4 regions of the Paenibacillus violae genome follow, and region 4 is predicted to be linked to each of the others. Evidence: riboswitches for the same ligand, from Rfam matches in the RefSeq annotation. Region 4 holds a riboswitch; each other region holds the start of a gene.
The links. A riboswitch is a leader RNA that binds a small molecule or an ion and turns the genes downstream of it on or off. The one in region 4 is predicted to bind cyclic di-AMP.
Positions count from the first base shown of each region.

Region 1: another riboswitch for cyclic di-AMP. It lies ahead of RQP52_RS16185 (hypothetical protein); the one in region 4 lies ahead of RQP52_RS18060 (CAP domain-containing protein).
Region 2: another riboswitch for cyclic di-AMP. It lies ahead of RQP52_RS32990 (C40 family peptidase); the one in region 4 lies ahead of RQP52_RS18060 (CAP domain-containing protein).
Region 3: another riboswitch for cyclic di-AMP. It lies ahead of RQP52_RS08890 (hypothetical protein); the one in region 4 lies ahead of RQP52_RS18060 (CAP domain-containing protein).

Region 1 is NZ_JAWCUD010000005.1:35,369-43,159, reverse strand. It holds gene kdpA (potassium-transporting ATPase subunit KdpA) at 1-1,388, opposite strand, end outside; gene RQP52_RS36490 (potassium-transporting ATPase subunit F) at 1,437-1,514, opposite strand; gene RQP52_RS16190 (hypothetical protein) at 1,671-2,105, opposite strand; gene RQP52_RS16185 (hypothetical protein) at 2,202-2,618, opposite strand; cyclic di-AMP (ydaO/yuaA leader) riboswitch at 2,741-2,909, opposite strand; gene RQP52_RS16180 (hypothetical protein) at 3,195-3,716, shown strand; gene RQP52_RS16175 (APC family permease) at 3,786-5,612, opposite strand; gene RQP52_RS16170 (helix-turn-helix transcriptional regulator) at 5,722-6,666, shown strand; gene RQP52_RS16165 (response regulator transcription factor) at 6,667-7,791, opposite strand, start outside.
Region 2 is NZ_JAWCUD010000017.1:1,198-8,988, reverse strand. It holds gene yyaC (spore protease YyaC) at 1-451, opposite strand, end outside; gene RQP52_RS33000 (glycosyltransferase) at 554-1,735, shown strand; gene RQP52_RS32995 (hypothetical protein) at 1,813-2,472, opposite strand; gene RQP52_RS32990 (C40 family peptidase) at 2,641-3,546, opposite strand; cyclic di-AMP (ydaO/yuaA leader) riboswitch at 3,548-3,697, opposite strand; gene RQP52_RS32985 (aldo/keto reductase) at 3,841-4,773, opposite strand; tRNA gene RQP52_RS32980 (tRNA-Gly) at 5,035-5,105, opposite strand; tRNA gene RQP52_RS32975 (tRNA-Pro) at 5,113-5,186, opposite strand; tRNA gene RQP52_RS32970 (tRNA-Arg) at 5,210-5,286, opposite strand; tRNA gene RQP52_RS32965 (tRNA-Gly) at 5,295-5,369, opposite strand; gene RQP52_RS32960 (AIM24 family protein) at 5,471-6,169, opposite strand; gene RQP52_RS32955 (hypothetical protein) at 6,184-6,639, opposite strand; gene RQP52_RS32950 (GyrI-like domain-containing protein) at 6,689-7,315, opposite strand; gene RQP52_RS32945 (ferritin) at 7,450-7,791, opposite strand, start outside.
Region 3 is NZ_JAWCUD010000002.1:424,426-432,216, forward strand. It holds gene gudD (glucarate dehydratase) at 1-998, opposite strand, end outside; gene RQP52_RS08885 (alpha/beta fold hydrolase) at 1,174-2,037, shown strand; gene RQP52_RS08890 (hypothetical protein) at 2,089-2,472, opposite strand; cyclic di-AMP (ydaO/yuaA leader) riboswitch at 2,559-2,696, opposite strand; gene RQP52_RS08895 (alpha/beta hydrolase) at 2,755-3,585, opposite strand; gene RQP52_RS08900 (MarR family winged helix-turn-helix transcriptional regulator) at 3,640-4,083, opposite strand; gene RQP52_RS08905 (oligogalacturonate lyase family protein) at 4,145-5,257, opposite strand; gene RQP52_RS08910 (hypothetical protein) at 5,283-6,995, opposite strand; gene RQP52_RS08915 (extracellular solute-binding protein) at 7,076-7,791, opposite strand, start outside.
Region 4 is NZ_JAWCUD010000006.1:51,310-59,100, reverse strand. It holds gene RQP52_RS18085 (spore germination protein) at 1-638, shown strand, start outside; gene RQP52_RS18080 (GerAB/ArcD/ProY family transporter) at 631-1,719, shown strand; gene RQP52_RS18075 (Ger(x)C family spore germination protein) at 1,716-2,921, shown strand; gene RQP52_RS18070 (hypothetical protein) at 2,933-3,160, shown strand; gene RQP52_RS18065 (GerAB/ArcD/ProY family transporter) at 3,177-4,253, shown strand; gene RQP52_RS18060 (CAP domain-containing protein) at 4,316-5,011, opposite strand; cyclic di-AMP (ydaO/yuaA leader) riboswitch at 5,016-5,151, opposite strand; gene RQP52_RS18055 (alpha/beta-type small acid-soluble spore protein) at 5,331-5,561, shown strand; gene RQP52_RS18050 (ATP-dependent DNA ligase) at 5,623-6,453, opposite strand; gene RQP52_RS18045 (hypothetical protein) at 6,651-6,827, shown strand; gene RQP52_RS18040 (extracellular solute-binding protein) at 6,902-7,791, opposite strand, start outside.

The DNA of each region.
Region 1 (7,791 bases), on a different contig from region 4:
TTGGCTGCACCGGAGGTGAAAGCATACAGAACTTCAGAAAGGCCATGCATCCCTTGATTCGCTATGGACGTGACCGATTCAGGACGAATCAACGCCCAAGCCGTCGGTGCTAAAATGATGAGAGGATGCGTCAGAATCGCGATCGCAGCCAGTTTCACTTCTTTGCCTTCAATCTTTTTGCCCATAAATTCTGGCGTACGTCCAACCATCAGTCCACAAATGAATACAGACAAGATGAGATAAAGCAGTCCGTTTAATAAGCCGACCCCTTTGCCTCCAAATACGTTATTTAACATCATCTCCGCAAAAGGAACAATGCTTCCTAGCGGTGTAAGCGATTCATGCATCGCATTAACAGAGCCTGTTGTAGCTGCTGTCGTAACAGTTGTGAAAAGCGCTGTTTCAGATAATCCGAATCGAACTTCCTTGCCTTCCATATTCCCATGAACGCCCATCGCATCCACAGCAGATATGCCTTTATACTCTGCGTAGAACACCGTCGCCAGCATGACCAGGAAGATGATTCCCATGGCCGCGAAGACGGTCCAACCTTGTTTCTTGTTCTTAATCATTAATCCGAATGCGTATACGAGCGAAGTCGGCAGAAGCATCATACAAATAATATGGATCATGTTGGTAAACGGCGTTGGATTTTCAAAAGGATGCGCAGCATTCGTTCCGAACCATCCGCCACCGTTGGTACCGATATGCTTAATCGATTCCAAGGAAGCCACTAAACCGCGAGTAATCGTTTGTTCAGCCCCTTCAATCGTTGTCGCTTGAACAGCTCCCAGCAAGGTTTGCGGGACGCCTTGAAAAACTAAAATTAAAGCGACAATGAAGCTAAGCGGCAGAAAGACGCGAGTAATCGCCCTAGTCATATCCACGTAGAAGTTTCCGAGGTTATCTTGACGACCCACTAATCCGCGGATAAAAGCTACCGCTACGGCGAATCCGGTTGCCGCCGATGTAAACATCGGGAACGTAATGGCTACCATCTGAGAGAAATAGGAAAGCGTGTTTTCACCACTGTAAGCTTGCCAGTTCGTATTTGTAATAAAGGAAATCGTAGTATTAAAAGCGATTGTTGGAGATACGTTGCCAATCCCATCGGGATTAAACGGCAGAAAACTTTGAAGCCGAAATACGGCGTACATGAGGATCATCATGACAAAGTTGACGATTAATACAGCTCCTAAGTACTTCTTCCATCCCATCGCTTCGTCTTCTTTAACACCCATTAGGCGATAGGACATACGCTCGAAGGGGCCGAACACACGATCCAGACCACTCTTTTCATAACCGAAAACTTTCACCAAGTAGCTGCCCACCGGCTTCACCAAAAGCATGATAATCACCAGTGTGATGACTACTTGCAACAATCCCATACCCATAGTAGGTTCTCCCCCTGCTTTACATAAGTTCTAATTTATCCATTAAAATTTCTCCGGCTTCACTAAAACAAAACCGAGATACACCATGATCGCTAGCGCAATTAGTCCAATCACAATCATTTGGTTGCCTCCTATAAGTTTTCATTCAAAAACTCGCATCGAAAGCATCAGCTTACGCTTTTTCGCAAAATTTCATAAATCCCCAAAATCCCAGAAAGGTTAATGCCATTAATAAGACCATTGTTACATCGTTGTACATCGCGCACCTCCTCCAGATCAGACAGAACCTAATTTATTTGTTTGTAATAGAGATGATAGAAGAAACTTCACATCACCATTTTTAGAATAAATAACGTAGTCAGCGCCTAACCCTTTATAAATCAATCGGGGATTTACACTTTGGGTAATCACATACATCGGCCCTGAAGTCCAACTGCGGCATATCTGAATATAGCGGCAGCATAACGTCAAGCTTTCTTCGAACAGAATAATGCTCCCGATCGGATAATCGGGGATATGGGGTGAACCCGGTAATGATGTATCCACCTGGATGATCTTTTTTACTCCCTGCCCTTCTAGCTTGAGTTTTTCCATCTTGTTGTTCGTTAATGCAACATAAGGAAACCCAGCCAACCTGATTTGTTTCATAAAGTCCTCGCCTGCCTTGGTTGGCGCAGCTATTAGCAGCAAATCGCTTTGCATGACTTTCATCGCTTCCTTTCCTGACTCATTGTAACGCCGAACTGTATAAAAATGAGGTAAAGAATCCTTAGCGTGCATATAAAAAAAACATAAAAATGCGCATGCTTAGAAAGAGACATAGGCCTCTGAATGGTCAAAGATATATGAACGATTCGATAGAACATCCAACTCTTTGTTGCCTATAGATTTATGTTGAAGCTTATCTGACAAGTCAGTTAATGCCGACTCGATCACATGAGTCCTTACTTCTCCCCATGCCTCTTTCTTCTGACGGACATACTGCAAACCGTCCTCAAGGGAAAGCCCTTTGAGTTTCTGAAAGACAACAGCCCATTGAACGAAATCTCCCTTTAGATTGCCGCAAGGAATTTCATAATCTCCTAAACCGCTTGTTCCCAAGCTTGTTGAGATGGAAAGGATGCCGCAATGGCAGTCGCGGCCATGTCCGGGCAGCAGTTTATCGGATAATTCATCATCAAAGCGATAGCATTCAATTCGGGTAATCTTGCATTCGGGAACCATGTGTAGATTCACTCTCCTCATTTTTTGGACAACAAAAAGAAGCCTGCGAGCAGAGACTCCCTGCTCTCGGGCTTCTTGGCAGCTTGGTATAACAAGCAAGCTGTAATTAGCACATAGAACGTTGGCTCTCTCCCAATTCGCTTACGAGGTTAGCTGTCGGATTCGGGCTTGGAAGCGCCCTACCTTGGCAAGCCGGAGCTTGCCTTGGATTCACCCCGCGAAGACGTTGATCTGTATCCGTCCTCTATTGGTTCCCCCGTTCCCCTTGTGGGGACTCAGCGTTATCAACTTGTTGTGAAGTTGATGCTCTGAATCTTACGCCTCGGAGATCCGCCTTGTAAAACGTACCGCGACCTTCTTTTTGCCATATAGACGAGTGGATGCGCTTTCAAACAATTAAAGCATGAATTCTCGTTATTCAAGCTTCGTTTTTCTTCCATTTACGCCATTTTTATCGTTTTTTTATGGGTTACCCCGCTTTTCTTTACCCCATTTTTATTCCTCTCAGCCTTACAATTGAGGAGCAGAACACACACATTATTGCTGTCAGGTCTTACGTGCAAAGGAGAAATAACGATGGCTTCCGCTCCCCGTTATTATTTAGGGTTAATCCCCGAAATGTTAAATCCGATCCCCTTAACTTACGAGTGGTTCGGCGTCTTATGGTTAGAAGAGGCTAACCGTTTCCCTGTTATTGTCGGGTACTGGTTCTCTAAGGAGAAATCAGACATTATTCAAAAAGCGCAACGAGCCGGATATGCCAATTTGACCGAAATCTCGGAGCATTACGTGATCATGAACATGTACAGATCCATACGAAATAAACAAAAGGAGCAAGACTGGGAGAAGCGATCAAGGCTGTCAATTCGCATGAATTTCACAGCACCTTGGAAGAATGTTCCCTCTGGCTTGTATGTTGTCAAATCAAGAAATACCTTTCCTCTGCATGCTTCAGCCATATCGAAAAAAAGGTTTTTCCTTTGGTTAGAGCACGCGGCCGTGTGTGAAACCGAGCAGGAACTTCAAGCGTTCATTCGAAGGGTGCAAAGAGAGCACCACCTTGGGAAAAGAATCAAAACGGGGAGTCCTACGATGTAGGAAAGCCTGACATACAAAAAACGTACAGAAATGGCGTTTTACTGCCGATTTCTGTACGTTTATGGTCAGCTACTTTTTCAAATGATACGGCACCGTCGTCACGATGAGATCCCGCCTGTACAGCAGAAACGCGCGGATCAGTAAGCTGGACTGATTATGGAGAATGTGCTGCCAGTTTCGTTTGGGAATAAACTGCGGAATTAAGACGGTTACCCGGAAATTCGACTCGTTCGCCTTATGCTCCACAGTATCGATGAACTTCGTCAACGGTTGAATAATGCTCCGATAGTGGGAGTGCAGGGTGACTAACCGCACATCCGGCTGCCAACACTCCCATTTTTCTTGGAACTGCTTCTCTGCCTCCCGATCAAAGGCCACATACACCGCAATAATCTGATCTGGCGCTAACGATTTCGCGTAATTCATGGAATTTTCCACGACATGGGTAATTCCTGCGACAGGCACGATCATCACATTCCCCTTGATCGGGATAGAAGGCTCACACGTCGTGATCCGCAGCTGCTCACTCACGGCCTCGTAGTGCTTTTTGATTTTATGGAACGTATAAACAATCAAGGGGAGGAAGATAAACACCGGCCATACCTGCCCCAGCTTCGTGATAAAAAAGATCAGCATGACGGTAAAGCTAATCAAAGCGCCAATCAAATTGATCGTTAGTTTAACGATCCAGCCTTTGGGCTTTTCGCGCACCCATTTGACGAGCATCCCTGTTTGCGCAAGTGTAAAGGGAATAAACACACCCACAGCATACAGCGGAATAAGATGCTCCGTTCTGCCTTTAAACGCAATAATCAGAATGATCGACATAATCGCCAGAAATATAATCCCGTTCGAATACCCTAATCGATCCCCTCGGATCGTGAACATTCTAGCGATATATTTGTCCCTGGCCAAATTAACGGCGAGCAAAGGAAAGGCCGAATACCCGGTATTCGCGGCAAGCACAAGGATCAGCGCTGTCGTGCCTTGAATGAAGTAGTACATGTAATTTCTCCCAAAGGTTTGAGAGGCGATCTGCGAGACGACGGTTTCCTCCGCTTTAGGCGCAATGCCATAGGCATAAGCCAAATACACGATGCCGGAGAACAGAATGGCAAGCAGCAATCCCATGGCCGCTAAGGTTTTGGAGGCATTCTTCGGTCCCGGGTCTTTGAAGTTCGGAATGGCATTGGAGATTGCTTCCACACCTGTTAAGGCCGAGCTGCCCGATGCGAAAGCTTTCAATAACAAGAACAAAGTAATCCCGGCAACCGGCGTTCCTATAGGAGCATGCATCTCAGGTGTAACTGTGCCAGTCACCCCTTTATACAAGCCTACACAGATTAATATAATCAGCGCCAAAATAAATAAGTAGACGGGATAGGCCAAGATGGAGGCAGATTCAGTGATCCCTCTGAGATTCAGAATCGTGATGGCGACAACGAGCAGAATAGCAATATTCACATTGTAGGGGTGGAGCGACGGGAAGGCAGAAGTAATTGCGTCTGTCCCCGCTGAGATGCTGACCGCTACGGTTAGGATGTAATCCACCAGCAAGGAGCCTCCTGCGAGAAGGCCGGCGTTTACACCCAAATTTTCCTTCGAAACGACATAGGCCCCGCCCCCATGGGGATAGGCGAAAATAATTTGCCGATAAGACAAAATGAGAGCCAATAATAGAATGAGCACACCCACGCCGATCGGTATCGAGTACCAAAGAGCCGCGGTGCTTATGGTGATAAGCACAATCAGTATCTGTTCAGGTCCGTATGCGACTGATGATAGCGCGTCAGACGACAGGATCGCTAGCGCCTTTGTTTTGTTCAGCTTTTGCTCCCCTAACTCGGCTGATTTCAAAGGCTGACCAATGAGTAACCTTTTCAATGCAGAAAACATCATACCACCGCCAAATGTTTTGAGTTCATCCTCCCTTAAATTACCCCCTAAGTTAGAATAAGAACCACAAATCATACTGCCAAGTTTCTACAAAAGTCGAACAAGCGATGTGATAAAATGGTACCGAGTGACTACCCAGTCTATCCATTGGATGGTGATGACATTGACAGGCATCTCCCCGATTCGGCATACCACCTATCGTGATTTGGCGCCCAGCGTCCATTGGGCTCAATTGCACCAAAGAACGCCTCAATTCAAATGGGCGCGGCGCATTTACGACTTTCAGTTTCTCTATGTCATACAAGGCGAGCTGCAGGCCACTTTATCAGGAAAGTCGATGTTGATTCCTGCGGGGAGGCTGCTGCTTATACCTGCCAATGTGTATCACACCATTGAAGTATTAACAGCGCCGCATGTTCATCTATTGGGGATTCACTTTGATTTCTTTAGCGACCTGCGCGTGAAGCAAGGGGATATTGTCGTGGATGAAAGCCATCCTCTCATGGATTGTTTTTGCGCGATGCCTTATATCGACGGGGCACCTCTGTTTCCGTACGGTTACTCCATCTCGCTACCGCCAGCTGTCGTTTCGCTGATGGAAGCGACCATTCATGAAATGACCGAGCAGAAACAAGGCTTCGAAATGGTCTCCAAGGGGCTGATGCTCCAAATGCTCACGCTGCTGATCCGTCATCAAGCGGAGACTGACCGCACCCTTCACCCGAAATATCAAGAAAGCTTACTGCATTTAGCTCATGAACTCAAAACGAGTTACCGAAAAAAGTGGACCAATGTCGAAATGGCCGCTTTCATCAACGTTCATGAAGACTATATGAGTAAGCTTTTTAAAGATATGTTAGGCATGAGCCCTAATAAATACCTGCAATCCGTGCGGCATCAGCAGGCTAAGCGGCTATTGCGCGAAACAGATGATAAAATCGAGCGAATCTCGCTCGAAGTCGGCTATGATGACTTTCATTATTTCAGCCGTATATTTAAAAAGTGGGAAGGCATGTCGGCACAGCAGTACCGCAAGTTCTCTCAGTTCATTTGACTACGCGTGACTCTTGCGGTAATCCGACGGATAGCTGGAACAGTTCTCGACGAACAGTTTGGTAAAGTGCCGCGTGCTGTAGTAGCCGACCTTCTCCGCGATTTGCTTCACTTGCAAATTGGTATTCAGCAGCAGCTCTTTGGCCTTCAGCATGCGAATATTCGTTAAGTATTTAACGAACGGTGTTCCGGTTTTTTTATTAAACAGCATGCTTAAATAATTGGCAGACACATTGAGCTGCTGGGCAATTGAACCTATGCCGATATCGTCCATGTAATGCTGCTCGAGATATTGAACGACCTGTTCGACCAGATCCGCCGTGACCGGCTCCCGGGGTTTGATCTCCCGCAGTTTGCTTTCCCCGATCTTCCTAAGCTCCCTGATCACTTCAGCCTCTGAGCGCACGGCATCATCTGTCTCTCCAACACCCAATGCCTGCACCATGTACAGCTGAATAGCCCGCCGTGTTTGCTCGTTCGAACTTCGTTTGCCTGCTAAAAGCAATCCCTCCAGCTCACCCACCGCCGTTTGGTAATTCAAATACGCCCTGAAATACATATGCTGCTTAATAGCGCAAAAGAGTTGACTGGTTTTAGAGCTTTCAGGCACCCGAGCTTCCGCCTCCAGCTCCATGTACCTGATGCGCTGGCCGATGCCGCGAACCACACGCAGATGGCTCCATTCCCCAAGCTGAGCGAGTTGGGCATTCAATTGATCGAAGCCGCGGCATTCTCCGGTCTGCAGAATCGTTATAGCCAAGCCATCTTGGCGATACGGTTCAGCAACACCTGCCAGTTCGTCAAAAAATTGCTGCACCTGCTCCCTGCAGTCGAACCCTTTCGCCGGATCCCAGGAACCGATCACTGCACACTCCCCATCAGGCAGCGACACCATGGCGAAATTCATGCCATATACGAGCAAACTTGTCATACGCTCACGCAAGTCATCATAGAAAGCGCAGGTCATGTCTGATAAGTCTTTCCCGGTTTTGGTCGTGTCAAAGATACAAACGGCTCCGATGAACCAGCCTTGCACATAGACACTGTCCAACTCCTCAAACTTCAACGTCGTGAGCCCATTGCAAAGGGCAAATAAACTATTTTCGAACTGCTGGTTAAGCATTTG
Region 2 (7,791 bases), on a different contig from region 4:
AAATGTTATACTGCCTAGGGCCATCCACATTAACAATAGCGGCAATTGTATAATCGCCAACCTGCGGTAAATCTTTGCCAACCGACTTCCCTGGCGCCAGGGGCTGATTCGATACTTGGTACATGCCAACCGATAGCTTTTGACCCAAACAAGCATCTATCGCAATAACGACATGGCCCTGCGGGATTTCCTGCAGACGCGCCGCGATATTACTGGCATCGCAAGGTGCTTCCAACGTCCCTATAACATGAGGATATCCAAACTGAACGAGCTTGCTGCCTACTAACGGGCCCAAAGCATCGCCGCTTGATCGATCCGTCCCGATACATACAAAAAAGAGCGCGCTTGGCTCCAACTCAGACGATTTTCCAATGGTTGCAAGAAAGGAAGCCAACTGCTCGCCATTCATTTTTTTCCAAAATTGCTCCCTTTTGTCCAACGTTTCCCCCATCCATCATTACCTCCTCTTACAAGCTTCCAGCAAAAATTTCCCCCTACCAAGGATGAATGATATAATGCGATCAACTTCTATTCTTCCATAAGGAGGTATCCTGTGTCCACTCTCGGCATCATCGCTCTTCTGACCCTCCTGTATTGGTTATACGCCACTGTGGATGTGTTAAAAGGTTTGCCCAACCTGCGAACGCTGCCTAAGTCTCCGCTCACTCCTTTCTCGGACAAGCCACCGCTCGTATCCGTTATCATCGCAGCCAAAGAAGAGGAAACGACAATCCGCGAAACCGTCAAGCATCTGCTTTCCCAAAATTACCCGCGCCTCGAGATCATTGCCGTGAATGATCGATCTCGGGATGCTACCGGTGTCCGGTTGGAGGAACTGCGCAAGTGGTCGGAAGGTAAGCAGGACATCCGTACCAAACTGCAAATCATTCACATCACGCATCTGCCGGATGGTTGGCTTGGCAAAAACCATGCGCTATACCAAGGGTATCTCCAGGCTAGAGGGCAGTATTTGCTTTTTACAGATGCGGATATTCTTTTCGCTCCCGGTACGATAACCGACGCAGTCACCTATATGAAGGAACAGGATGTGCACCATCTCACGCTGACCCCCAATATGTTTGCGAGAGGCGCTTTACTCAAAGGATTCGTCCATTTCTTTCTGTTCTCATTTTCTTTGTTCGTTCGACCTTGGCGTGCGAATATCGACAACGCGAAAGGACCGGGCATCGGTATCGGAGCCTTTAATATGGTAAGCCGGAGCGCCTACGAAGCGATTGGCATGCATAAAGCGATCGCTTTACGACCTGACGATGATCTACAGTTAGGTATCTTCCTCAAAAGAGCAGGTTATCGCCAAAGAGTGCTGTCTGCCAAACACCTGCTTCAAGTGGAATGGTACCGTTCGCTCAAAGATGCGGTAATTGGACTGGAAAAAAACCTGTTTTCCGGCTTTCGTTACAGCTATATGGTCGCATTGCTAGCTTGTTTGGGACAGATCGGCTTTTTTATATGCCCCTGGCTTGGCCTCCTCTTCCTCTGGGATTGGCGCGGAGCCGTCTATGCGGTTGCGGTTATCCTGCAAATCTGGCTCTATCGCAAGCTAATGTCCCGATTAATGAGTCTTAGAGGTGATTCGGCCTATCTGCTTCCGGTCAGCGCTTCACTGCTTGTTTATACAATCGTTCGCTCCGTTTGGCTTACTTGGAAACAAGGCGGCATTTACTGGAGAGGCACTTTTTATTCGCTTCGTGAACTTAAAAGAAGTAAAAGGTAACCTTGGACAAACGCCAAATAAGCGTTACTCGATAGAGCAAAGCTTACCCTCACGGTTTGTGGCATCATCTTATCGTTCTAGTGAACACGATTCATTCGCACAACCCTATAATACAAATGGCTGCTCGACTCTTGTTCCACTTCCAAATACCCCTCCGCATGCACATAATCTCCCGTAATAAACGTGGAGGCATCTAACGAACTGGAGTGTGTAAGGAACAGGAGCGCGGCTTTATCGTTGCCTACGACGAAACCTGTTTGTTCTTTAATTTGAAATTTATCTAAAATGGTGCCATGATGCGACCTTGCGATATGGTGAAACTTCCAGGAATCGTTTTCTTTAATGAGAAAATACAAGACGCGATTCTTGTGATTGTTGCTAAATTCCCTCGTAACACCAATCATACATATTTTTTCGCCTAGACTAAGATACTCATCGACTACATAAGATTTCAAGCGCAATCGCAGCACATTCTTGTGTTGAATATAGGCTTCCATTTCTTCAACTGTTCGCTGATCTCTCGGATCCTGCTTCGTTGCATAAAATACTTCTTTGATAAACGTATCCGTTTGCAGGCTTCTGGCCCCTTTGAAATGATTGTATGTACGGAAAAACTGCTGAATAACTTCCCTGACCTCATCTGGCATTGCAGGTCCCTTATCCACGGTATACATGCTATCTGCTACACTCGAATGTCTCTTTTTATGAAACCAACTCTTCCAGACACTTAATTGCATGCGCTCGTGTTCACCTGCTCTTTCTTTCTTCCAAACATTTCTTCATTATAGGCTAAAAACCATAAAATTTCGATAAAAATCGCATGATTGTGCGAACGAAAAAAAACACCTGCCTTCTATGCCTTTCATTCGAAAGAACATAGAAACAAGTGTTCGATAGTCCTATCCTTACAGAACTCTTCTCGCTCCGACATACCTTGCGCTCCAATAAGCGCTCGAAAGGCTATCCACAGCCACGCCTCTGGATGTAGTCGCTGAAATGAATTGATCGTTGCCAAGATAAATGCCTACGTGATTCACTGTTTTTGAAGCAAAAAATACCAAATCTCCGGCTTTCAAATCCGTCACTTTCGTACCTGCTTCACTGTGCATCTCCGCTGACGTACGGGGCAAATCGATCCCCTTCGCTTGAAACAAGAATCGCACAAAACCGGAGCAATCAAATCCTCTCGGCGTCGTCCCACCCCATACATAAGGCACGCCCATATAGGAGTTTGCCGTCTGAATAATTTGCTCACTCACTGACGGAACAACGGGAGCGGCCGCGGCTACAACCTTAGGTGCTGGTGGTGGTGGCGGCGCAATCCAGGCTGGCTTGTGTGATTTTCCATCCACATCCACAATCGCAATCTGATTGGCTTCATTCCATTCAATTGGCGAACCGAAGGTTTCCGTGATGAAACGCAGTGGAACATATGTATTCCCTTGGTACACGGTTGGACTGCTTTCCAAACTGATCTTCTTACTGTTCACAAGCGCTTGTTGCTGCTCTGTAATAAGTAAGATGGACTGCTGTTTGTTAACCAGTGTGACCTCGATTTGGTCCTCTTGCTTCTCCCAGCTCACCTGATAGCCCAGCTTCTCAGATAGCACTCGGAGTGGAACTTGCATGATGCCCTTGTTATCAATATAAGGCTGAACTTCCGGAAACTTCAGCAGCTCATCATTGACTTGCACCTTGACAGGGCTGTCCGTAGGCGTGGATGCAGCCTGAGCGGAGTGTGCTGTAAACATCGGTACTGCGGCGCATAATAGTGCGCATGAACAAATAAGACGTGAAGAAAAAGATTTCAAAACCTTGCCTCCTTGACGCCTCCGAGGTTAGTTGACGGGTTCGGGAAGAGGTTTTCCCTAGTACGCTCAGCTAGCAGCGCTCATTCACCCCAAATAAAGAAGTCCCCCGTACCAGAGCTTGCGATGCTCCAAGATTCGGCATTTTTTGTCTATGTTAGACTAGCATAGTTTAATTGGTAGGTACAAGCTTTGCAAAACGGTAAGTTTTACCAATAGATTTTGTCGCATATTGCGTACGGAATACACGGGATAATAGGCAAAAAAAACCACCCAATAGGGTGGTTTTGCTTGCGATTAGGAGTAGCCAATTACGGATAGCACACGATCACTGACTGTGTTCAAAGTTGCTACCTCTGAATCGGATAATGACAATGAGACCGCTTTGATATTATTTTCAAGATGATGCTCATCCTGTGTCCCTATAATAGCCGAAGTAAGTGCTTCATGGTGCAGCAGCCAAGCAATTGCGATCTGTGTTACGTTAGCGTCCTTGGCATCCGCCATTTCTTTCATGACAGCTAAAAGCTCTTTCTCCGCCTCCAGATGCTCCGGTAGGAACAGCCTTCTCTCCTTGCGGAAGTCTCCCTCTTTCAGCGTCCTGCCATGAAGATGGAACGCGCCTGTCAGTATCCCCTTGGCGATCGAGCTGTAGCTCATTACACCAACGTTATGTTTCTGGCAGAATGGCAAAATCTCTGGCTCGATAGCTCTGTGCAGCAAACTGTATTCCGGCTGAATCACATCGATTTGCGCATAGTTTACCGCTTCTTTCAGCTGCTCCAAAGAGAAATTCGAAACGCCGATAGCCCGAATCAAGCCTTCTTCTTTCAGCTTCACAAATTCACCAAGCGTATCCTGCACCGGGATCTCAAAACTTGGCCAGTGAATGTAATAAACATCTATGTAATCAGTCTTCAAACGGTTCAAACTGTTTTCTGCCGATCTTCTTACATCTTGAGGAGCTAGATTGCTTCTGCTCACCTTCGTCGTAATAATGCATTGCTTACGTATATCCGCCAAAGCAGCACCGACGATCTCTTCCGAGTGTCCATTGCCGTAGCCTTCAGCTGTATCAAACGTTGTGATGCCCAGCTCGAACGCTTTACGGATGAGCTCGATATTATTTTGGTCGTTCGTGAACTCCCAGGGGCCGCCTCCAAGCTCCCAACAGCCAAAAGTTATGTTTGAGATGTCAAAACCTGCATGTCCAAGCTTTTTCGCCTTCATAGTCGCCGACCTCATTTCATTGATATAGTCTCACGATAATGCACACGTTAACAAAACAAGTATACCGCTTTCATCTACTTTTGCCAAGAAACGTGCGGGCTCGGGCATTTCGTTAGGATGGTCCCCATAGCTGTATCGTGTCTCTGCGCGTCCTACTCGGGATTACTCAAGCTGTCTTCACGGACGGTCGAACCCCTAGTGGGTTCTCTTCCCTTACCCGCACAAAACAAAAAGATCACCCCAAGGTGATCTCTTGTTTGAAGCGGGTGATGGGAATCGAACCCACGCTACCAGCTTGGAAGGCTGAAGTTCTACCATTGAACTACACCCGCGTAAATATCGGGATGACACGATTTGAACATGCGACCCCCTGCTCCCAAAGCAGGTGCTCTACCAAGCTGAGCTACATCCCGAAACGCTTATAACTTAATTAAAATGGCGCGCCCTGAGAGATTCGAACTCCCGACCTTTTGATTCGTAGTCAAATACTCTATCCAGCTGAGCTAAGGGCGCTTAAAATATGGAGCGGAAGACGGGGATCGAACCCGCGACCCTCGCCTTGGCAAGGCGATGCTCTACCGCTGAGCCACTTCCGCACGGTATGTGTTGCTTGTCACTTGATTTCTTTCTCAGAGGCGACAAGGAATAATATATCAGGATTTCAGAACAAATGCAAATGTTTTTTGTTACCAATCGCTTATTTTATAAAAATACCGCCAAAAGGCAGCACTTCCCTTGCAATTCGCCGCAATAAGCTATCATTTTTCATATGCTCATCCAACTTACGATCCGGCTTGCATGGCTGCAGCAGCACATGCCCTTGCCCTGTCATCTCCCAATGATAATTCATATGCTGGCTCGCTAATGTATTGCCATATACACAAAGACGCAGTGCTGCATTCCGAGGATACGCAATTAGACAATGAATATCCACATATAAAGGCTGCTTCGGATCCAAAGCCATCTGATACAACGGACCAGCGGTCAAAAGTCCCAGCGTTCCCGGCCCTTTAAACTGCATTTTCACGAGATCTTGCGTGATCAGCGTATTTTTAACATTTTGTAAGTGAGAAGTAAAGCTGACACCGCTGGTATAAAACAGAACATGCCGAAACTCGTACAAAAGATCATCCTCATCGCCAATAGGCACCACAGACATACTGTAGCCTTCTGGCAAGCCTAGCATGAGCTGAGCAGGACCATACACGCGCGACTGAATCAGACGTTTTTTGCGGTACATGCTGGGCAGCTTCATCAAAGAATCCTCTCTTTGCTCAGACTTCCCTTGAAAAGCTATGATTTGGCTCGGATGCAGCACATGGATCGATTCGTCCTTCTCGATGCGCAGTGTGGCCATTTTTGCGTGTGAGCTTGCATGTTCGAAAGTAACTTCCACGCCTCTCAGACCTCCTATCTCATTTGACGCTTCTGCCTCCGCCAGACCACATAACGAAACACCCGCCCGAGTACAAAATACAACACTACAAGTACAACCACCGCGATAACCATATTCGTTATCTTCCGATTCCGGTTCTCTTTATCTATTGCAACCTGCTCCATGGCCTTTAAACGCTCTTGCAGGAGTTCATTTTCTTTCTGAAGCGCTTCGTTTTGCTGAAGGAGCTTTTCCTCGGTTTCCTGCGAATGCCGAATCGTTTCCGAGAGCTTGTCCTTTTGCTCCTCTAATTGCTGTTTCGTTGCCTCGTAATCTTTCTGAATTTGCTCCACATTCTCAGGCAGCTGATAGATATCCTTCACCCTATCGAGCCAGGAGGCTTGGGCTGCAGAGGCAGGGTACATAAGCCCTATCCAAATCACCAGCACACCGATTACATGACCAATAACGGATATATGCCTTGTCCGCATCGCCTTCCCTCCCAACAGCTCGACATTTTCTTCTATTTTACAGCAAAAATCACCCCTTCACCACTCCTGCCACCTTAACAGGGTAACGCAAAATAGTTCTCATTTTCGAAGGATCAATCTTCCTCGGATCAGATAAATAGATTTCATGATGGAGGCCGCTAATGCTTAAATGGCTTGTCTCCATAAATTCGTACATTTGACTTAGCGTTTCATGCTCGGAAGCATATGGACCCATATGCAGCATCTGGACACAGCTTCCTTCATGCAAGCTTTCAAATACAATACTTGAAAGCAAATCTAGCTCCTTTTTCTTGCCTAAAGCTTTAACTCGAGCCTCCTCCACTTTCTCTGAAGTAACATAATCGGGCATCCTGATCATAAGTTTCCAACACCACTGCTCCTTCGGCACCTCGAGCGCGTTCCGGCTATCTCCATCTACCCACCACAAGCCCTCCAGCTTGGCCACAGTGAAGTCTTTCTCCTCCATCTTATAAATGCCCTTAATACTGTAAGAAAGCGTGTAGAGCGCTTCAGTCGCTTGTGCGAAGACATCTCCATTCGGGTCCCCGGTTCCTACGATGGTCACATACCAAACAGGTCCAAATTCAATTAGCTGTGGTTTCGTCGGAGCTGTGTAATAGGATTTGTAGACTTTGGCTAAATCTAACTTTTCCATGCGCCACTTCCTTTTTTTCTTTCAGTATATAAAAGAAACCCTGACAGCTATACGTCAGTAAACATAGAAAAAACCTACCCTTCGCTGTAAACGGCGAAAAAGTAAGTTTCGGTCTTCCTTAGTATCGTATGTAATTATTCCCCGGTTGGTGGAGTGAACGTGCGCTGTGCAAATTCCGCATCCAACATGAAGAAGGCATTGCTGTCTTTGTCGATTCGTTTCAACTTGCTAATAATGCTGTCGAACATCGCTTCTTCCTCTACCTGCTCATCAATAAACCATTTGAGGAACTGCATCGTCGCATGCTCGCGATCGTTGAGAGCCAAATCAGACAGATGGTAAATACGTCTAGTGACTTCCTGCTCATGCTTGTATGCATGCTCAAAAGCGTCGAGAATCGATTTGTACTCATTCACAGGCGTATCCATGCCGGCGAAAGTAACCTTTTTCCCGCGATCATTAATAAATTTGAAAAT
Region 3 (7,791 bases), on a different contig from region 4:
ACAGAGCCCTGCATCGTCCAGAAATGTGGATCAGCTAACGGAATGTCGACAGATTGCAGCTGAATCGTATGGCCCATCTGGCGCCAATCGGTAGCGATCATGTTCGTTGCCGTTGGAAGGCCTGTCTCACGCCGGAACTCGGCCATGATCTCACGGCCTGAATAACCGTTTTCTGCACCGCATGGGTCTTCCGCATAAGCCAATATGTGATGCTGATCACGGCATAGGTGAATCGCCTCAGCTAAAGACCATGCCCCGTTAGGGTCAAGTGTAATTCTGGCTTGAGGGAAACGTTCCGCCAGCGCAGTGACCGCTTCAATCTCCTCCTCACCGCGCAGGACGCCACCTTTTAACTTAAAATCGTTAAAGCCATATCGTTGATACGCCGCTTCGGCAAGTTTCACCACGGCTTCAGGTGTAAGCGCTTCCTCGTGACGCAGTCGAAACCAGTCATTCGGAGCATTTTCAGCGCCCTGATACGGAAGGTTTGTCCGATTTCGGTCCCCCACATAGAACAAGTAGCCTAACATTTCTACTTTATCGCGCTGTTGACCTTCTCCTAGCAATGCTGCAACCGGTACATCCAAGAATTTACCTAAGAGATCAAGTAATGCCGCTTCCAACGCCGAAACGGCGTGTATTGTGATGCGTAGATCAAAAGTCTGCAAACCGCGTCCTCCCAGATCCCGATCAGCGAATTGCTTGCGAACTTTAGTAAGAATGTTATTGTATTGGCCGATCGATTGACCGATAACCAGTGGGCTTGTGTCTTCAAGCGTTTTACGAATATTCTCGCCGCCCGGTACTTCACCAACGCCCGTATGACCTGCACTGTCTTTGAGGATAACGATGTTACGTGTAAAGAATGGAGCATGCGCTCCACTTAGATTGAAGAGCATACTATCGTGCCCTGCAACTGGAATTACTTTTAGTTCGGTAATAATTGGCGTGCTGGACGCTTGATTTCTCGATTGCTCATTTAGCAGTTCTTGTTTCATGGCTGATCTCTCCCTTTCCAATGGATGAATACCAGTTTAATGAAGATGACAACTAATTCGCATAACTTAAGTTAAATTGTACCACGTCATCTAGCTCCTAAGTACTTAAATAACTTTTATTCACATATTTTTGTTAGGGAATAATATGCGCTTCGCTGGAGAGGACGTTGAAATGATGATTCATTATAAAAAAATGAAGATCGACGGCTGGGAGTTATTTTTTCGCCAAGCCGGTAGTCCGTACAACCCAACCATCATCCTTCTTCATGGTTTTCCAAGCTCATCCCATATGTTCAGGGATTTGATTCCTCAACTCACAGACCGATTTCATGTCATTGCTCCTGACTATCTAGGGTACGGAAATAGCAGTATGCCTTCCGTTGAAGAATTTGCGTACACCTTTGAGAATCTATCACTTATGATTGAAAAGCTTATAGATAATCTCTGTATTTCTCACTATATTTTGTACACCCATGATTATGGAGGTCCTATCGGCTTCAGACTGGCTGTACGGAATCCGCATCGTATTCTAGGATTCGTTATTCAGAATGCTGTGGTTAGTGAAGACGGATTAGGGAAACCGTTCGATCTTTTCAAAGCACTTTGGGCGGATCGAAATCCTGCAACTGAAGCGGCCTTTGCCCAGCTTGCAACCTTTCATTTTACAAAAATGCAGTATGTAACGGGCGTGTGTCATCCCTATCGAATTAGTCCCGATGGTTACCTAATGGACCAGTTATTTTTGGATCGACCCGGTAATAGCCAAATTCAGTTGGAATTGGGCTACGATTATCGGACCAACGTCGAACAATACCCTGTTTGGCAGCAATACTTGCGAACTTATCAACCTCCTACGCTTATAACCTGGGGCAAAAATGATTTTATTTTTACGGTGCAAGGAGCTCTTGCTTTCGGAGAACTATTAACATGTGTGGAAACTCACTTTTTATGCGGGGGACATTTTGTTCTGGAAGAGCAAAGTCAGCAAGTTGCGGAGCTTATCAAGTGCTTTTTTGGCCGTATCTATGCGCGAAAATAAACGAAAAAGGAGCTGCCGTCAGGCAAGCTCCTTCTCTATTGTTGAAAATCGTTAATTCGTATGGCTGATGTACGCTCTGAGGCAAGGATACGGACCACTGAAAATATGCGCCATGGCTACGATAAAGTTAAGGTGATCCAGTAAAATTTGGAGAGTGGTTCCGACGAGATGGGCTAGCGATTGTTCAACCGCTAATTCCTTTTCTGAACTCAGTTGGTTAAGCAGCTCATTATTTTGAGCGACCGTTTTACTAATTTCCATTAACGTCTGTGTTTCGACGTCTGATGGCCGGTAAGCCAAATTCGGAAATTGAATGTCGTACGTCTCCAACCGCTGTTTCAAATGAAGAATCTCATGTTGGCGCTGTACGGAATCGTTGGCTCTCTTCCATGGAAAAAGATTCTTCCATTCTTTGGTTACTTTCATAAGCAGCATGTCTAGTTCCTCCTATTTTCTCTAGAAGAGAAAAAGGAAGCGAGGGAATAGAACCTCAAATCACAATGTTCCATTGAATGTTTCTATCCATTTCTTTCTACGCTGACGAAGTTAGCTGACGGATTCGGGTTGAAAGTTAACCCTAACACTTCACTTTGTGTACTCACCCCAGGAAACTTGGTTCCCCCGCTTCTTTAATCTAAAGAATTAAGCGTATTTTATCAATTTACTCCAATGTATACCGAGAAGCAATAGTAATATTTTCTTATCTATTCAATGTCCTTAGTCATACATCCCTTGTAACCATAACATGATCCGATCTACTACCTCCATATATCTTTGCCCAACAAGCAATCCGGTGTGAGTCGTATCCCAAAGTCCTGTATACTCTGCATGGAGATGCTCCGCTGTCGCCTTTCCCCGCCGGTCATCCTCTTCACGATTAATTGCTTTAATAACCAAGGCTGGATTAACCATCAAACTGCTGTCTATCGATATCCCACCGCTTGCCCCCAAAGAGAAATAAAAATCGTTAAATGCTTTTAATGACTCCACAGTTATATACTTTCTCTGAAAATTAATGTCATCCATTGATTCATCTATACTGGAATTCTCTTCTCGGGATGGTGCGGGCATTAATACTCCTGTTGTCCTTCTAGCTATTTCTTTGTAGGGTACAGCTTCATAAACTTCCTTACTTATGCTTGTATCGATCACCACTAAGCCTGCAAGTTCGTTGGTTTCAGCCAGCTTCTGGCTCAAAATTCCTCCCATGCTAAATCCTATGAGTATCGGTGGAGCCTCACACTCGGCCAAAACCTCTTTCATATCCTCCAAATAATCTTCGAATGTTACATTTGTCAAATCGAGCACTCTACTTTTGTAGTGACCTCTCAAATTCATAACATAGCAATTCCATCCCTTGTTTATAAAGTGTGGGATGTATTTGCTCCACATCCAACTGCCCGTGTAGGCACCGTGTACAAATAAAAGCGGAGGTTTTTGGGAGGCTTCCTTCGGTAGCTCCTCTCCCTCGAAAATTTCTATAAATAGATCATTTTCTCCGATATATTTCACACGATGATCTGGCAAATCTTTTGTATAATCTTTCATGATAAGTTTCACCTCGTTATATAGTTTGACATCAAACTATTAGTCTAAAAAAATTTAAAAATTGTTATAAATTTTCGTTAGAATTCTCAGTAATTCTTCCTTTTCTTTATCCGTAATGTCCATGTAAAATACATCTAACATTTTTTCTGAGATGGTTTCAAATATCGGTTTCAGTTCCTCCCCTTTTGGCGTTAAGGCAACATAGACGACCCTTGAATCTACGGTGTCCCTTTCCTTTGTCACGTATCCTAGACGGACCAATTTATCTACGAGTGCAGTCACTGTAGACTTATCTTTATCAATTTTCTTGGCAATCTCCGCCATAGTCAATCTAGGCATCTTAAATAGAGCAAAGATAATATCCCCATGTGAAATGGCAATATCGTCGACCCCATATTTCGCCATCTCGGCTATGATAAACCGATTGGTCTTTTCTCTGATTCTGGAAATAATTGATACAGCGTCTCTTGGTTTCATATCTGTATTATAGTTTGACATCAAACTAATGTCAAATATATTTGAGGCAGCCGATGCAACTAGCCGGCTGCCTCGAACATTGTCACAAATCCACTTTATACATACAAGGAACGCCCTCCATATCAGAGGTAAAGATGATAAATGTGCCATCTGGAGAAAAAGCCGGATGCGGATGAGCATCCTGTGTGTTACCGTATGACTTCCAGCTAGTTCCATGGGAGCATAAACGCTCTTCTTGCCTCCGTTCTACATCCACTAAATAGATGAAGTGCTGCTCGGGCAGCTGCCCGTCCCCGACGATCATCGTATGATTGGCATTCGAAATAAAGTGGCAATACTTAGAGCAATTCATCCAGATTTCTTCCTCTAATGTCTCCGAGTCCATGAAACGGATACTTTCGTGATAGAGATCATCTTTATGTCTGTACACATAAGCGAATCTAGAGCCATCGGCAAGCCAATATTCATGTGTGATGAGCTCATCATGCGTCTGTTCCTTCGCACAGCGCAGCAGCGTCCCGTCCTTTTGGACTAGCCAGAGTCTGGCATCAATCAAATGCCCAGGACCTTCATGACAAAATAAAATGGTTGATGGGTCATTGGGACGAATTTGCGGATGCCCCAGCCAGCAGTCCAGCTCCTCATGCGCGATATGGCTGGTTCGCTGTTCGATATCCAGGTAGATGATTCGGCAGTGCGGCTTCGCTGCCCATTGTGGCTCGAAGTTGGACCAGTCCCCTTTGCCCGGTACAACATCCTTTTCATTAATTTCGACCAGAACGAGATACTTGTCATCTGAGCTGAGGCCGGGATTCGCATTGGATTTCCAGCCTGCAGGTGATGTATAGAGAACGTCTTCCTTCAGCGTCGTCATATCCAATCGCATAATCCGCTGATCTCGGCAATAGATCAAGTAGTTATCGTCACTCGTCAGACTGCAGCTGAAATCGTGAATATCGGGTCCTTCCGTTAATTGCAGAGCCGATCCATCGTTCAGATCCATCTTGTAAAGCTGACGGAATCCCTCTCGCTCACTAGCGTAAATGAGATAGCGATTGTCGTTTGTAATCATTTTATAATAAAAATAAGGATGATGATTTACCTGCTCCGGGGCTGTCAAACGAGTCATAGATCGGCCCGTGTAGGCATCGACAAACGGATGGAACTCGTTACGAATCGTAGATCCTTTAGCCATCTGTGATCACTCCATTCTCTTAATGTTAGGGACGAGGCCGCAGCATTTTCATCTTCTCAGCAGGTTTAAGCGGTAAGGTCAATTGAAGCGGCGAGCGGTTAGGGGTACGGAATACCGCCCGAACCTCTGCGTTCGCTTCTAAGACGGAAGCCGAAGTGTCGAGCTCTTCTCCTTGTTCGCCCAAACGCCATGCAAACAGAAGCAGCGCTTCCTGCATACGATCAAAAGCAAATCTCTTCCGCTCGCCGGCGTAGATAACATAGTCAAGGAACAGTTTATCCTGTTCCTGCCTGAGCTCCCAGCTTGGCTGTTCCCCGTCAAAGGCTGCGAATATTCTTTTCACCTGCAGCGTCTGCTCTGCTACGTGTACTGTAGCTGCTTCGGCTTCTCGCGAGACAGCTTCTGCCCTAACCTCATGCAGGCTTCCTCCAATCTCAAAGCGAACTCTTAGGTCCGCTGATTCGATGGCACCATCAATGGGATCGAGCCCAATGTGCGTATTGCCGCCATTTGTGCAAAATCCGATGCCGAACAACACATCCTTCCCCTTTTGAACACTGGAATAGATACCGGAAGAATAGTCATAACCTTCGTTCAGCAGGCGCAAATGAATATAGGTAGATGCATCACCGTTGCGTACATAAGCTAGCAAATTGCGGCGCTGATTCCACATCACATCTTTGCTGAAGGTTCCCACACTAACCGGCCCTTCCATATACGTAGTTGCTTGGTTAACAATGTCGCCAGCCTCGTCTTTGCTAATTGTTTGTACATGTTCCGCTGTCTCTGTTCGTTTGAACGCCGGTATGTACTTCTCAGGACATCCAATATCATTGCCATACCAATCCAGATTGTATGTCAGTTGATCGACTGGCATGAAGTCCAACTCACCTCGGCTGGCAATCTGCAAGAAGGATAAAACTTCCGGCGTCATCATCGTATGATAGGCACGGCTGTGCGGGCCTGACCATTGCTTGCTGGGGACATGGAAATGCTCGGCCACCATCCCCCATGCCACATCCAGCATTTCCGAGCTGAGCTGTTTCGCTTCCGCAACTCGGGTCGCTGTATGAATGCTCGACAATTCCTGTATCGCCACGATCGTATATGTCGGACTGTTATACTCCTGGAACGTTCCCAGCTGTTTCGTGTACTCGCTGAAAAGACGTAACCGCTCCAAGCCATAATTCAAGTACTTTTCTTCGCCATAGACCTCGCCTGTAAGCAACGTAACGAAGGCGCCCATTATGGCAATGTTCGTATAGCTAGGACCGACATTTCGCTTGATAATGGCGTCGCATGCACAATAAAGCGCATGCCTCATTTGTTCGCGCAGACCCGGGCTCAGGATATCGGAATGCCTCTGCTCGGCCAGCACCAGCCGCTTTCCGCAGAAGTCCGCCCAATTCCAGTCTGGCGGAGCCATCCTCTCCAGCGGCTCTTCGTAGAACCAAGACCAGATGCCGAAGGTAGCATGCTCCGGATTCTGATCCTGCAGGCTGATTACCTGTTCTAGTATGCCTTCTGCTCTTTCGATATGATGAGGCTGACGGCTGTCCAGCATTCCCAGCGCATAAACACACGCTGCCAAGGTGGGGTGAGTAAACGCTACATCTTTTAACGTACTGTGATAACCCGGCGTATGAAAAGGCTTGCGAACCATCCGCAGTTCAGGCGTATAGTCTTCGTGCCATTTATTAAGCTGATCAAGCAGCATCTTATTTGCATCCATTGTCATTTGATTACACTCCCTTATTCGAATGAAATAGCCCCCCAACTCCTGTTCGAATCGGGAGGCTGCTTAGCCTTCAATGAAGTTTACTTGCCTTTCACATTGTTCTGATACCAATCTTGCGCTAACTTATCAACGTTATCGCCGCCGAGACGTTTCCATTCCTTGCGAAGCTGCTCCATCCCCCATTGCGGCGTATATTGGGCACCACCTGTAATGACTTTTGTTTCAATATCATCAGACAATGGGCCATATGACGTAGAAGTTTCGCTCAGCTCAGGGAATGTTGGGTTGAACGGAATATCGCGTCTGTATTTGTTTTTCATAGCCACCTTGAGCGATTCACCCTGCACTTTGGCATATTCTTGTGAAATTGCATCCGTTGCCGCCATCACGGCGAAATCCTCTGGCTTCGGACTCCATTGATCGAGCACGGCATACTCTGGCGCATAGATCGTTTCCTTCTTATTCTTCTCAGCATCAATCGTTTGAGGGACACCATTAACCAGCTTGTAATGAACACCTTCCGTGCCGAATCTGACATCGAACCAGTTTTTGTCTATCCACCAATCCAGCAATTTGATTGCAGCTTCCGGATTTTTCATATCCTTATTAAACACAATCAAACGGTTTGCCGGCGGTTCTTGATACAAACCGAACTTCCCATACTTCGTTGAAACCGGCTCTAAAGGGACAAGCTGCGAATTAGGGACATTTTGCTTCAATTCCCGGTATTCGGCTCCAATGTTCCAACTCGCGAAGTAGATGCCTGCTTTCCCTGTCACGAACAGCTGTCTTTCCT
Region 4 (7,791 bases):
TGTTTTTTTTCATAACACTGCTGCTTCCATCTTTGTATGTGGCAATTTTGACCTTTCATCAAGAGATGGTTCCCACATCTCTCTTGCTAAGCATTGCGAAGTCCAGAGAAGATATTCCGTTTCCCGCACTCGTTGAAGCTCTTCTCATGGAAATTTCTTTTGAAGCGCTCCGCGAAGCCGGCGTTCGTCTCCCTAAGCAGGTAGGTGCCGCTGTTAGTATCGTAGGCGCGCTCGTCATCGGTCAAGCCGCAACCTCCGCGGGTTTGGTGTCGGCTCCAATGGTCATGGTGGTGGCTATCACGGGAATCGCCTCCTTCATGATGCCGCAGTATTCCACAGGCATCGCTTTGCGAATGCTTCGATTTCCCATCATGATTTTATCGGGAATTCTAGGGCTGCTTGGACTCATGCTTGGATTTATTGTTATCGTGATCCACCTCTGCTCCTTAAGGTCGCTTGGCGTTCCTTACCTTCAACCACTTGCGCCGATTAAAGCAAAAGAGTTGAAAGATGTGATCATCCGTGCACCTATCTGGTCCATGCGGACCCGCCCTAAATTTACCGGAAGGATGAATACGATTCGACAGCCCTCTGGACAAAGACCAGATCCGCCAAAAGGGGATGACATTCATGATTGAAAAGGGACGTATTTCTCCCCTTCAATTAGCTATCATTATGCATCCAACTGTCCTGGCTACCGCCACCTTATCTGTCCCGTCCATCACGATGAAAACCTCCGGCATTGATATGTGGATGACACCACTGGTTGCGACAATAGTAGGGTTTTTGTCCGTGATTGTTATGTATCGCCTATATATCAAATATCCGGAATTAACCTTCATCCAATATACGGAATCGATTCTCGGCGTGTACGCAGGGAAGGCGCTGTCCGGCTTCTTTCTCGTGTCGTTTATTTTTACGAATGGGCTCGTTCTGCGCGAATACGGGGAATTTGTTGTCGGTAACTTCTTACATGAAACACCGATAGCACTCGTCATTTTTTGTATGGTGGCTGTATGTGCGTATGTCTTATACGAGGGGATTGAGGTGCTCGCCAGAGTCTCACAAATCCTTGTTCCTTCGGCTGTGCTCATCATTTTCATCATGCTGATCTTGATGATTCCTGATCTTCATCCCAAAGAGATGTTTCCTATTCTGGGAGATGGCCCGCTTCCCCTACTAGTGGGGTCACTTGTCCCCTCTTCTTGGTTTACCCAGTTTTTTATGTTGTCGTTTCTTTATCCATTTTTGAATAAAAAAAAGCATGTCTTGCAGTGGAGCTTCATCAGCCTCGGCATTGTCATGATCACCTTATTGACGATTAATCTGACCATTTTATTAATGTTCGGATCGCTTACGGTTAAATTCAATTATGCTTTCCTCGTTGCAGTACGTTACATTTCCATTTCTGACTTTCTGGAACATGTGGAAGCACTAGTAATGACCATTTGGATCATTGGGATGTTCATTAAAGTATCGCTGATCTACTATGCCACTGTGCTAGGCACGGCGCAATGTTTGGGGCTCTCTGATTATCGGCCTCTTATCATTCCAGTTGGCTTTCTGATACTGCTGCTCAGCTTTTGGGTTTCTCCTAATTTTCAGGAACTCATGCACGCTATAGGAACGAATATCCCTTTTTTGGCACTGATCACACAGCTTGGTATCCCCTCCATGCTTCTTATTGCCGCTTCTTTCAGAAAGGGGCAGCAAGGATGAAAGCAATGCTGAAGCTACTACTAACGGCAGTTCTCTTCACCCCGCTGCTGACGGGCTGCTGGGATCGGACGGAAGTGAATGATTTGGCACTCGTCACCGGAGCAGCGATTGATAAATATGACGATACGTCGATCGAATTAACGTTACAGATTTTTATCCCACGAAGTCCCGGCGGCGGTGGCGGCGGTTTGGAAAGCAGCAACAAAGGAGGCAGCATTCAAACTTCCCTCGTCAAATCCGCGGTAGGCGTAGATATTGCTGATGCGATTTCTAAGATTCAAGAGAAGATGCCGCGCAAAATTTTCTGGGGTCATACCGAAATTATTATTTTCGGTGAGTCTGTGGCACGACAAGGAGTTCGAGACGAGGTCGATTACTTAATGAGAGCGCCTCAGCCGCGAGAGCGTTCCTTTATGTATGTTTGCAAAGGAAGCGCACGCGAAATTCTCGAGATGAATACACGGCTGGAGCGAAACTCCTCAGAGATCATGAGGGAGATTGGCAAGAGTAAAATCATCCTTAGTGTAACGTTGGCGGATTTGGCACAAATGTTGGGGAATCCGTCCAGTGCTGCCGCCCTGCCTTATATTGAACTTCTGGCGGCAAACACCCCGAGAAATCACGACGACACAGGGAGTTTCACCAATTATACGGCTGTATTCAAAGACGATAAGATGGTCGGCACCATTGACGATCCAACCACCCGCGGCCTGCTATGGCTCAGGGACGAGATTAAAACAGCCGTCGTTACTGTGACGCCGGAAGGTACCTCCGGCCATGTTTCCCTTCGACTATTGAAAAGCAAGACGAAACTGCAGCCAATCATCGAAAATGGCAAGTGGCGCATGAACGTCTGGATTCATACGGAAGATGATGCCCTGCAAAATACAACTTCACTGGATCTCGCCTCCGATCACCAAGCTGTTAAACGTGTAGAAGCCGCTATGAATGACGATATTGAAGAGCGTGTCGCAGTCGCTTTGCGAAAGGTTCAGCAAGGTTACAAAGCGGACATTTTTGATTTCGCTGGGGAATTCCACCGAGCGTACCCTAAGGAATGGCGGCAAAACCAAAAACGTTGGAACGAGATCTTCCCAAACGTCGAAGTTACTGTACAATCGGATGCCAGAATGCTGCGTCCTGGGCTATCCAGCATCAAGTCTTCTCGATCCCGAGAGGAAAAAGAAAAGGAAGAGGAATAGGAGTATATCCAATGACATCCAATGACATTCCCATATGCATGGCCGCGTGCCTGATCATCACTCTCTTTCAATGGTTTCGCTTGAAAAACAGGCCGACCAAAGAGAAAGCGGCTTATCTCTCTATTTTAGCCTTATGCTGGATTCTAGCGATCGCTTTAGTTATGAATCCGGGAATGCCAGGTCCGACGCAGTTGGTAAATTACATTTTCTACCCTCTTGGTAAACTTTTAGATCATTAAAGGAGCACTTACGGACATGCAGATTGGCGGGAAACAATTATTCTGGATGATATTGACCATGCAGCTGGGGATGACCATTTTACTGACAATAAATCCATCTATCCAAACTGCGAAGCAAGATGCCTGGCTTTCAACCGTTTGCGCAACCGGAATAGGTGCAGGGGTCGCTTATGTTTGCTCACGGTTGAGTCTATATCATCCAGGACAAACCATCGTTGAATTTTCAAAGAGATTATTTGGTCGATACATCGGCTATACGGTTACGGTGGTGTATTTCATCTACTGGTACAGCGTGCTTGCTATCATTATAAGGCAGTACGCAGAGTTCATCGTTGCGACTATTCTGCCCAAAACTCCAATCCTTGTCCCGATGCTAGGCATGCTCCTCGTTGCGATTTATGTAACTTTCTCGGGGATAGAGGTTATCGCGAGATGCTGCGAAATCTTAGGACCTTTAACCCTTCTTGGGATTGCTATTCCTCTCTTGCTGAGCCTAAAAAATGTCCATATTAACAATATCCTTCCCTTCTATGTGGATACCGGTGCGATGACAATCTTAAAAGGAGCGCTGCCGACTTCAACGTTTCTTGGAGACTGCATCCTTCTGCTCGTCATCATGGGCTTTCTATCAAAGCCTCAAGATGGGGTGAAACCAGCCATACTCGGGGTTGCTGCTGCTGGTCTGTTAACAAGCATTTCGACTTTCTTAATCCTTTCCGTATTTGGACACATCGCCCCTTCGGGCCAAACCTATCCTTATTTTAATTTGATTCGTTATATTTCCTATTTCGACTTTTTTCAAAACCTGGATTCCTTTGTTATCGCCATCTGGATTATTAGTGTGTTCACTAAAGTATCTCTCTACTTTTTCGTGTGTACATATGGAACAGCTCAAAGTTTCGGCCTTAAAAAATGGCGACGTATGATTTGGTTCGTAGCACCGGTTATCGCGCTGCTTACCTTGATCCCTCGGGACTTTATCGATAGTTCCGTGTTATTTCCACAAAAAATCGCGATTCCTTATTTATTACCCCTCCATGGGATCATTCTGCCACTCTTGATGTGGGGAGTTGCCAAGTTGAAATATAAATAAAACCCTTGCGAATTCCCGACTGGGGAATCACAAGGGTTGTTTTTTGGATTCGCTATAGAGCATTAGTTGCTGATAAATTCCTGCACCCATTCTCCGTTATAATAGGCGACGCCAATTTTTGTGTAATTGGGGTTCAAAATATTTTCACGGTGCCCCGTACTGTTCATCCAGGCCTCCATTACGGCCTCTGGTGTAGGTTGTCCTTTAGCAATGTTCTCACCTGCATAGGAATAAGGAATACCATAAGTGCTCATCATATCAAAAGGTGACCCATAGGTCGGCGACGTATGATCAAAATAGTCGTTGTTGTACATATCTTTGGCTTTATCCAACGCCATAGCTGTAAGGGCGCTATCGCTGGTGAGCGCTTGTAGCCCAGCTTTTACACGTTCCTGGTTAACTAATGTAACGACTTGGCTGGCAAAAGCGGATTGCGCAGATGTAGCTGGCGTTGATGGGGCAGCTGGTGTAGATGGAGCAGGCACTGACGGGGCTGGTGTTTGAGAGCCGCCGCTTGTCCCTGTGCTGCCAGGAAGGTTCAACGTCATCCCAGACCAGATCACATTCGGGTTGGCAACCTGAGGGTTAGCCTGAATCAGCGAAGTGAGACTTACGCCATACTTCTGGGAGATCAACCACATGGTATCGTTGTCTGACACCGTGTACGTGGCGGATGCCGCCATGGCTGCGCTGGAACTCATTAGGACGCTTAGTCCAATAGCACCGGTTACGACTAGCTGTTTATAACGTTTTAACATAGAAATCTCTCCTTTTTGCGGCCTGCGAGGTTAGCTGTCGGATTCGGGTCAAAGAGTAATCACCCGGTCGCGTTCATAGCGACTTCACCCCAAAGATTGGGTCCCCCGTGCTTTCAAAGAAGCTTCGGCCTTCTAAGTTTTTTGACCATAATCGATCTTTCCGATTGTAACACGGGGTTTTTCCGAAAACATGCCGCAAAATTTTCCAACGTTTTATGAAAGCGTAATCATCGATCCACAAAAAATTTTCCAACAACCATGAATAAAAAACCATAACTTCCACAAAATACTCATACACCAAATAAAGGAGTGAATCCAAATGGCTAGCAGTAGAAGCAATACATTACTTGTGCAACAAGCAAAATCAGCTCTTGAGCAAATGAAATACGAGGTCGCTCAGGAACTAGGTATTCAGATTCCTCAGGACGGGTATTATGGCTACATGGCTACTCGTGATACCGGCGCAATCGGCGGACACATTACGAGAAGATTGATTCAAATCGCTGAGCAGCAGCTAAGCGGCAGCACCGGTAACTTTAGACGCATGTAACAACAGCATGTACAGAGAAAAGACTGCACCACCACTTCCTCCTTGGTGATCCAGTCTTTTTTTACATCACAAATTCCATGAAAACCGGCGAACGAAGCCTTCCGTTTCTCGTCCAATTTTTCGTCTTAATTTTGGCCATTAGCCGCGGTTCCATATAAGCAAAATGATTGTCCTCTTTGTAGACTAAGCGGTGCTTCACGCCATCGAGCGCCTTTTGATGCAGAGGCGTTACCCCGGTCTCAATCACCCCAACCGGAATCTTCAAACCATTCGCTGAATCAATGGACGCCAGCAAAGCAAAATTATTTTTCCTGTAACCAGAAATATAAACATCTGCATAAGTCCAGTTAATCACTTTTTGCCATTGCCTGGAGCGCTTGTTGCTCTCGTACTTGAAATTTTCTTTTTTCGACTTCAAAATGATGCCCTCAAGCCCATCCTGCCGGATTTTCTCAAAATAATCCACCGCTTTACCCTCGTAAACCTTCACCCTTTTGTACCTGTCATTCTCGATGAAAGCTTGCTCCAACAGCTCCTTGCGTTTAAGCAAGGGTAATTCAGTGACATCAATTCCCTTGTATTTTAAAATATCAAATGCAAAAAATACAACAGGCGATAAGTCTGTCGGATTTAAAAATCTAGCTGACATCGCTTCAAAGTCCGGTTTACCTTGATCATCCAAAATAACCAATTCACCGTCAAGGATCGTTCCCTCGGGAATCGGGCATTGGAACAGCTCAGGAAATTTATGCGTAACCAATTGCTTGTCTTTCGTATATACATAGAGTTTGTCCAAATTAGAAAGAATGCACCTAAAACCGTCAAACTTAAGTTCTGCAATATGATGTTTGCTGTTATAAGGTCTATTATCTTTGGCGTCTTGCAAAAGCATAGGAGAAATGAACATATGATATCACCCTAAGTTAGATAATACTGTACAGTGATTCATCTGCCTATAGGGACTTGAAGGAAATCGAGGGCTACCCGCTCCAGTTTCGACAAAACAAGTGCAATCCCTCTCTACAAAGCGACAATCAAATTCGCAGATCCCGTTTATAATGGAGATAGATGAATGGGAGGGATGTTCGCATGGACAAGCTATTTATCAAAAGACTGCATACGTTAAACCGTCGCGACGAACTTAGATCAATGCTGCTGCTTGAAGGTATCAAAGCCACACTCAAACGGAAAAAGGAACTCGGCTTATTTTATAGATTGTTCAAGAAAACGAAGAAGAAACCGATGGTTGCTAAAGGATGGAATTAAACTGTCATACGCATAAGAGGCGGTCCTTAAAGTAGATCTCTCTACCTTAGGGCCGCCTCTGCTATTTTGCTGCCTTACTTGCCGCTCTTCGCGTATTGCGCGCTGAACTCTTCAATGACTTTATCGCCGCCGGCTTTTCTCCACTGCTCGATAGCTTGCTTCCAGCCTGCTTCATCGATTTTACCCAAGATATACTTCGTACGGGCGTCGTCAATGATCGGCTTCAGCTCGCTGCCTTTGGTCGTTTGTGTCTCGGAAACGAGCGGATTCGTCGGGTTATTGACCGCGATAGCCTCGTTCTCTTTAATCATTTTGCCGTATTTCTCCATGAGCGGTGTTTCTTTCCCCGTCGTTTTTGCCGTATACTTGGCGATTTGAAGCTGCAGATAACTGGAGCCTACTTCGGTGTCCTGCAGCTTTTGGTCAATAAATACCGGCTTGCCGTCTTCGATCTTATAGTGTTTGCCTTCGATGCCCCAGCCCAGCAAATCCAACATCTTCTGATCGGAAATTTTATCAAAGAAGCCTAGAATTTGTTTTAACTCCGCCTCGGTTTTCACACTTGATTTCGGGAACATAAACACACTGTTATAGCCTACGCCGCCCGGCAATCTCTCGCCTTTAGGCCCTTTTATTCGGGAGACAACATCTATATCTGCGCCAGGGAACGTTTTGGAAAGCGATGCCTGATAACCCGCTCCGTCAATCATATTCGAAATCACCGCTCCAGCTTTGCCCTGGTTGATATCGTCTTTCTTCTGTTGATTGTTCAGAACAGGGAAGTCCTGCTTAATGAGCTTCTCGTCGTACAGCTTTTTATAAAATTTCATCGCTTCGAAATACTCTGGCGCTAGAAAATCAGGACTTAATTTGCCCTCCTTTACTTCCCAGGAATTCGGAGCACCCATAATGGAGGCTATGACGCCAAAACCGTCCATCGTTTTCTCTTCCGTCAAACCAACCG